DNA from 3 places in the Pseudomonas sp. NPDC077186 genome. Region 3 is predicted to be linked to each of the others. Evidence: predicted binding sites of a transcription regulator. Region 3 holds the regulator's gene; each other region holds the start of a gene.
The links. The regulator LexA, encoded in region 3, represses DNA repair genes until DNA is damaged. The targets are predictions, from matches to a motif close to CTGTNTNNNNANACAG.

Region 1 (2,263 bases), on a different contig from region 3:
GCAGTTTGCTGAGTTCTTCGGCCTTTTCCCGGTAGTGGCGGGCGTAGGCGGCCAGTTCCTCGGCCAGGCGCTCGCCGGCTTGGTCGTCGGCATTCAGCCCTTCCAGCTCCTCGAACAGCTGCTGTTGCAGGCTGGCCAGTTCGGTGGGTTGGATGCGGTGCTTGCGCGCCAGGGTATAGATGCTGTCCAGGCGCTCCTCGAGATACTGCTGGCGCTCGGGGTCGGCGTCGAAGTGATCGAGGAAGCGGTTCAGCTCGCCGACGGCTTCTTCCACCTGGATCTGCGCGCTGGCCAGCAGGTTGCTGGCTTCGCCGAGGGCGCCGCCCTGGCCGGCGAAGCCGCCGAGACGATTGAGGCTGGCGGTCAGCGCCGACAGCACGTTGCCGGCATCGCTCTCGCTGCACAGCTCGAGCACCTGGCGGCAGGCGCCGAGCAGGGCTTCGGCATTGCTCAGGGCCTTGTGCTCCTGTTCCAGCTGTTCCAGTTCGTGCTCGCCCAGGGCCAGGTTGTCCAGTTCTTCCAGCTGGTAGCTGAGCAATTGATGGCGCGCGCGTTGCTCGTCGCCCTGGCTGGAAACGCGCTGCAGCTCGTTGCGCGTCTGCTTCCAGCGCTGCGCGGCCAGTTGCACCTGGCGCGCCAGCTCCTGGCTGGCGGCGTATTCGTCGAGCAGGCGGCGATGGGTGTCGGTCTTCAGCAGCGACTGGTGCTCGTGCTGGCTGTGGATATCGATCAGCAGCTCGCCGAGGGCCTTGAGGTCGCCCTGCGGACAGGGTGAGCCGTTGATATAGCCACGCGAGCGGCCCTCGGCGGTGATCACCCGGCGCAGGATGCACGGGCCGTCGTGGTCCAGGTCGCGTTCGGCGAGCCAGGCGCGGGCTTCGGCAATGTCCGTCAGGTCGAAGCTGGCGAGGATGTCGGCCTTGTCCGCGCCGGGGCGCACCACGCCGCTGTCGGCGCGGTCGCCCAGGCACAGGCCGAGGGCGTCGAGCATGATCGACTTGCCGGCGCCGGTCTCGCCGCTGATGGCGCTCATGCCGCGGTCCAGTTCGAGGTCGAGGTGGTCGACGATGGCGTAGTTGTGAATGGACAGGTGCACCAGCATGGCGAACGCTCCCGAAGTAAAGTCTGGTTATTTATACAGTGTTTTTTCTTTTCCTGGCAATCCTCGCTATCGCCCCTTGAAAGTTGGGGATTTGGCTCCATATAGGCGGGCAGGTGCGCGAGTCGAGTTCGCGCCGGTTTATTCGAGAGGAGAGAGGCATGGCTGACGAACAGACCCTGGATACGCAGAACCCCGAGGCGCAAGCGGTAGATGCGGCTGCGGGCGACGACCTGGCTGCTCGCGTGCAAACGCTGGAAGAGCAACTGGCCGCTGCGCAGGATCAGTCGCTGCGCATGGCTGCCGACCTGCAGAACGTGCGCCGCCGCGCCGAGCAGGATGTGGAGAAGGCGCACAAGTTCGCCCTGGAAAAATTCGCCAACGACCTGCTGCCGGTGGTCGATAGCCTGGAGCGCGGCCTGGAGCTGTCCAGCCCGGACGACGAGGCGATCAAGGCGGTGCGCGAAGGCATGCAGCTGACCCTCAAGCTGTTCCACGACACCCTGGCGCGCTACCAGCTGGAGGCCGTAGACCCGCACGGTGCGCCGTTCAACCCGGAACACCACCAGGCCATGGCCATGGAGGAGAGCATCCACGCCGAGCCCAACTCGGTGCTCAAGGTGTTCCAGAAGGGTTATCTGCTCAACGGTCGCCTGCTGCGTCCGGCGATGGTCGTGGTCAGCAAGGCGCCGCAGACGCCGCCGCCGTCCATCGACGAGCAGGCTTGAAATTTCTGCGGGCGACCCCATTTTTCAGTCAAGCGTTTTAGTGCTACCGCCGCCCAGCCAACGAGGCGACGGGTAATCAAAGTTTCGGGAGAACATTCATGGGCAAAATCATCGGTATCGACCTGGGGACCACTAACTCCTGCGTCTCCATTCTGGAAAACGGCAACGTCAAGGTGATCGAGAACGCCGAAGGCGCGCGCACCACGCCGTCGATCATCGCCTACGCCAACGATGGCGAGATCCTCGTCGGCCAGTCGGCCAAGCGCCAGGCGGTGACCAACCCGCACAACACCCTGTACGCGGTGAAGCGTCTGATCGGCCGTCGCTTCGACGAAGAAGTGGTGCAGAAAGACATCCAGATGGTGCCGTACAAGATCGTCAAGGCCGACAACAACGACGCCTGGGTCGAGGTCAACGGCCAGAAGATGGCGCCGCC
Region 2 (2,263 bases), on a different contig from region 3:
AGAAGGGCAAGAAGAACATCTTCTCCGGCCGCATCCTCGAGATCGAAGGCCTGGACGAGCTGACCGTCGAGCAGGCCTTCGAGCTGTCCGACGCCTCCGCCGAGCGTTCCGCTGCCGGTTGCACCATCAAGCTGCCGGAAGCGGCCATCGCCGAATACCTGCGCTCCAACATCACCCTGCTGCGCTGGATGATCGGCGAAGGCTACGGCGACGCCCGCACCCTGGAGCGTCGCGCCCAGGCCATGGAAGCCTGGCTGGCCAAGCCGCAGCTGCTGGCGGCCGATGCCGACGCCGAGTACGCCGAGATCATCGAGATCGACCTGGCCGAGGTGACCGAACCGGTACTCTGTGCGCCGAACGACCCGGACGACGCCCGTCTGCTGTCCAGCGTGGCCGGCGACAAGATCGACGAAGTATTTATCGGTTCGTGCATGACCAACATCGGTCACTTCCGCGCCGCCGGCAAGCTGCTGGACAAGGTCAAGGGCGGTATCCCGACCCGCCTGTGGCTGGCCCCGCCGACCAAGATGGACGCCCACCAGCTGACCGAGGAAGGCTACTACGGCATCTACGGCCGCGCCGGCGCGCGCATGGAAATGCCCGGCTGCTCGCTGTGCATGGGCAACCAGGCGCGCGTGCAGACCGGCTCCACCGTGGTCTCCACCTCCACCCGTAACTTCCCCAACCGCCTGGGCGACGCCACCAACGTCTACCTGGCCTCCGCCGAACTGGCCGCGGTCGCCTCGATCATCGGCAAGCTGCCGAGCGTCGAGGAGTACATGCAGTACGCGCAGAACATCGACAGCATGGCTGGCGATATCTACCGCTACCTGAGCTTCGACCAGATCGCCGACTTCCGCGAAGCGGCGGCCAACGCCAAGATCCCGGTCGTGCAGGCCTGATCCCAGCGCTGTAGAACGAGCCCCGCCCCGTGCGGGGCTTGTTTATTGGGTGGAGTATTGCGCGCCCCCCAACAATCGAGCCGGCCATCTAGATCGGCAGTACCTCTCCTGGATTTCACTGCTCACGGCCGACGTATCCAGAGGGCCCACCGACGGCCGGCGCCTTGACCGGGTGCCGGGCAAACCGAATACTGTATGCATAAACAGTATTTGGACGATTTCAACGCCATGTCTTCCGTGGTCGCCCTCGAGCACCTCTTCGACAGCCGCCGCCTCTGGCGCGCCCAGGACGTTGGCCGCGCGCCCAGCGGCCAAACGACCGGCCATGCCGCGCTGGACGCCCTGCTGCCCGGCGGCGGCTGGCCCGAGGCGGCGCTGAGCGAACTGCTGGTGGCCGCCCCCGGTATCGGCGAACTGCGCCTGCTCTGGCCGACCCTGGCGCGTCTGACCCAGGCCGGCGAGCGCGTGGTGCTCATCGCCCCGCCCCACCTGCCCTACCCCCAGGCCTGGCTGGCGGCGCAGGTCGATCTGCGCCAGCTGAGCATCGTCCAGGCCCGCGGCCGCGACGCCCTGTGGGCAGCCGAGCAATGCCTGCGTTCGGGCAGTTGCGGCGCGGTGCTGTGCTGGCCGCAGCAGGCCGAGGATCGCGCCCTGCGCCGCCTGCAGGTGGCAGCCGAGACCGGGCAGACCCTGGCCTTCGCCTACCGCCCGCTGGGCGAGGCGATCAACCCGTCACCGGCGGCCCTGCGCCTGGCCATCGAGGCCCGGCCGGCGCAGCTGCGCGTACTCAAGTGCCGCGGCGGCCTGGCCCCGGCGCAGCCGCTGCCGGCCGCGGCCTGGTCCTGAGATGAACCCGCTCTGGGCCTGCATCCTGCTGCCGCAGCTGGCGCTCGATGGCGTCATGCGCCAGCGTGCCGAACCGACCGAGCCGCTGGTGCTGCTCGGCGGCCCGCCACAGCGACGCGTGCTGCAGGCGGTCAACCCGACGGCGCGCGCGCTGGGCCTCAAGCCCGGCCAGCTGCTCAGCGCGGCCCAGGCGCTGACCCGCGGCTTCGCCAGCGCCGACTACGATCTGGCCGCCATCGACCGCTGGCAGCAGTTTCTCGCCGCCTGGGCCTATGGTTTCAGCGCCCAGGTCAGCCTGCACTACCCGCGCTGTCTGTTGCTGGAGGTGGGTTCCAGCCTGGGTCTGTTCGGCCCCTGGCCGCGCTTCGAGGCGCGCCTGCGCCGGGAACTGGGCGAGCTGGGCTTCCAGCAGCGCATCTGCCTGGCGCCCAATCCGGTCGCCGCACGCATGCTGGCCAACGTCCACGACGGCCTGGCGATCAGCGACGCGGCCGAGCTGCGCGCCGCGCTCGAGC
Region 3 (2,263 bases):
TGAGCTGCGCGGCAGCCAGCGCCGGGTCGTTGACCCCGGTCTCGGAACGCATGCCGGCGGCGAGGAACGGCACCATCATGCGCATCACCTGCTCGATCGAGGTGTTGACGCCGAAATCGGTCTCGGCCATGGCCCGCAGCGCCTTGATCCCGGACATGCTGAAGGCAGCGGCGCCGAGCATGAAATGCACGCGCCAGAACAGCTCCAGCGGCGGGATACGCGGCGCCGCCTCGTGCACCAGCAGCATGTAACGGCGGAACACCTTGCCGTACACCTCTTCCAGGTACTTGCGCAGGTGGCCTTGGCTCTGGCTGAAGGCCAGGCCGAGCAGACGCATGAAGATCGACAGGTCGTTGCCGCTGCGCGGCTTGACCGCCAGGGCCTGCTCGACCAGCAGTTCGAGCAGCTCTTCGAGGCTGGCCGGGGTATCGGCCTTGGCCTGGCGACGATCCAGCTCCTTCTCCAGGCTGGCGCAGAAGGGCCCGAGGAAACGCGAGAAGACCGCCTGGATCAGCGCCTTCTTGGAGCCGAAGTGATAGTTCACCGCCGCCAGGTTGACCCCGGCCTTGCTGGTGATCAGACGCAACGAGGTTTCGGCGAAGCCTTTTTCCGCGAACAGCTGTTCCGCAGCATCGAGAATGCGTTCAACGGTTTCCGACTGGGCCATGAGCTATCACCTGACAAACACTTGTTTGAAACATACGTTTCAGCCCACTGCATTGTCAAGCCGCACGAGCCGTCTTTTGGCCAGCCGGTCACAGCTTACAACAAGCACAGACGCAGGTTGCTCGTCGCAGGTTACAGGGCGGCCGGCGGGTAGGCGAAATTGTGCGTTGCCAAGCCGGCCTTACTGTATATAATCCCAGTCACTGTATAAAAAGACAGAGCGCCGCCATGCTGAAACTGACGCCACGCCAAGCCGAGATTCTCGCCTTCATCAAACGCTGCCTGGAAGACAACGGCTACCCGCCCACCCGCGCGGAAATCGCCCAGGAACTCGGTTTCAAATCGCCCAACGCCGCCGAGGAACACCTCAAGGCCCTGGCTCGCAAGGGCGCCATCGAAATGACCCCGGGTGCCTCGCGCGGCATCCGCATCCCCGGCTTCGAGCCGAGCAACGAGGACGAAGGCCTGCCGGTCATCGGCCGGGTCGCCGCCGGTGCGCCGATTCTCGCCCAGCAGCATGTCGAGGAATCCTGCCAGATCAACCCGGCCTTCTTCCAACCCAAGGCCGACTACCTGCTGCGCGTGCGCGGCATGAGCATGAAGGACATCGGCATCTTCGACGGCGACCTGCTGGCGGTGCACACCACCCGCGAGGCGCGCAACGGCCAGATCGTGGTGGCGCGGCTGGACGACGAAGTCACGGTCAAGCGCTTCAAGCGCGAAGGCAACAAGGTCTGGCTGATCGCCGAGAACCCTGAGTTCGCGCCGATCGAAGTGGATCTGGAACACCAGGATCTGGTCATCGAAGGTTTGAGCGTCGGCGTGATCCGCCGCTAGAGGAGGCTCCATGCAAGTGCAGCAGTCATTCGAGCGCCCGCAACTTCCCCTGTTCGACGTCTTTCTGGCCGGCGCGTCCGCCGACGCGCTGTTGGACGCTGAAATCCCCTCTCCCGCCGAAGAAGAGCGGGCCTTCAGCGAATTGGTCCTGCGCGGCGCCGCCGGTCACTGCTTGCACCTGCTGGCGCCGATCCTGCGCGAGCTGAGCGAGAATCTCGATGCCCGCTGGCTGACCCTGGTGGCGCCGCCGGCCAGCCTGACCCAGTCCTGGCTGCGCGAAGCCGGGTTGAACCGCGAACGCATCCTGCTGTTGCAACCACGCCGCGGCCAGAGCGCCGTGGAGCTGGCCGAGGAGGCGCTCAGGCTGGGCCGCAGCCATACCGTGGTGAGCTGGCTGCACCCGCTCGAACGCGGCACGCGCCGCCGCCTGGCTCAAGCCGCCGAGATCGGCGCAGCGCAGAGCCTGAATATCAGCCTGGGCTAGATCGCAGGGCACCGTTTCCGCAGCCTCGGCGCCAAGCCACCTCGTAGCCCGGATGCAATCCGGGGCCAGATACCGCCATTGGACCCCGGATTACATCCGGGCTACGGCTTGGTGCAGATTGCAACCAACGAAAACGGGGCTCCCTTGGAGCCCCGTTTTGCTTGCCGCGCCGCGGAAAATTCAGTGCAGCACCCGCGGCCCTTCGTCCTCGGCGCTGTAGTCGCCTTCGGCCAGGCGTCCGGCCATCTGCACCCCGACATTGAGCATGGCCTTGGC

Region 1: a site for LexA is predicted at 1,126-1,141, ahead of recN (DNA repair protein RecN). Genes of this name have one in related genera too.
Region 2: a site for LexA is predicted at 1,094-1,109, ahead of imuA (translesion DNA synthesis-associated protein ImuA). Genes of this name have one in related genera too.

Annotation. Positions count from the first base shown of each region.
Region 1 covers NZ_JBITWE010000002.1:73,439-75,701, reverse strand. The annotation lists gene recN (DNA repair protein RecN) at 1-1,102, opposite strand, end outside; gene grpE (nucleotide exchange factor GrpE) at 1,261-1,827, shown strand; gene dnaK (molecular chaperone DnaK) at 1,926-2,263, shown strand, end outside.
Region 2 covers NZ_JBITWE010000010.1:58,339-60,601, reverse strand. The annotation lists gene acnB (bifunctional aconitate hydratase 2/2-methylisocitrate dehydratase) at 1-902, shown strand, start outside; gene imuA (translesion DNA synthesis-associated protein ImuA) at 1,131-1,748, shown strand; gene ACIGKL_RS24120 (Y-family DNA polymerase) at 1,750-2,263, shown strand, end outside.
Region 3 covers NZ_JBITWE010000001.1:695,607-697,869, forward strand. The annotation lists gene ACIGKL_RS03170 (TetR family transcriptional regulator) at 1-667, opposite strand, end outside; gene lexA (transcriptional repressor LexA) at 895-1,503, shown strand; gene sulA (SOS-induced cell division inhibitor SulA) at 1,514-1,987, shown strand; gene ACIGKL_RS03185 (hypothetical protein) at 2,168-2,263, opposite strand, start outside.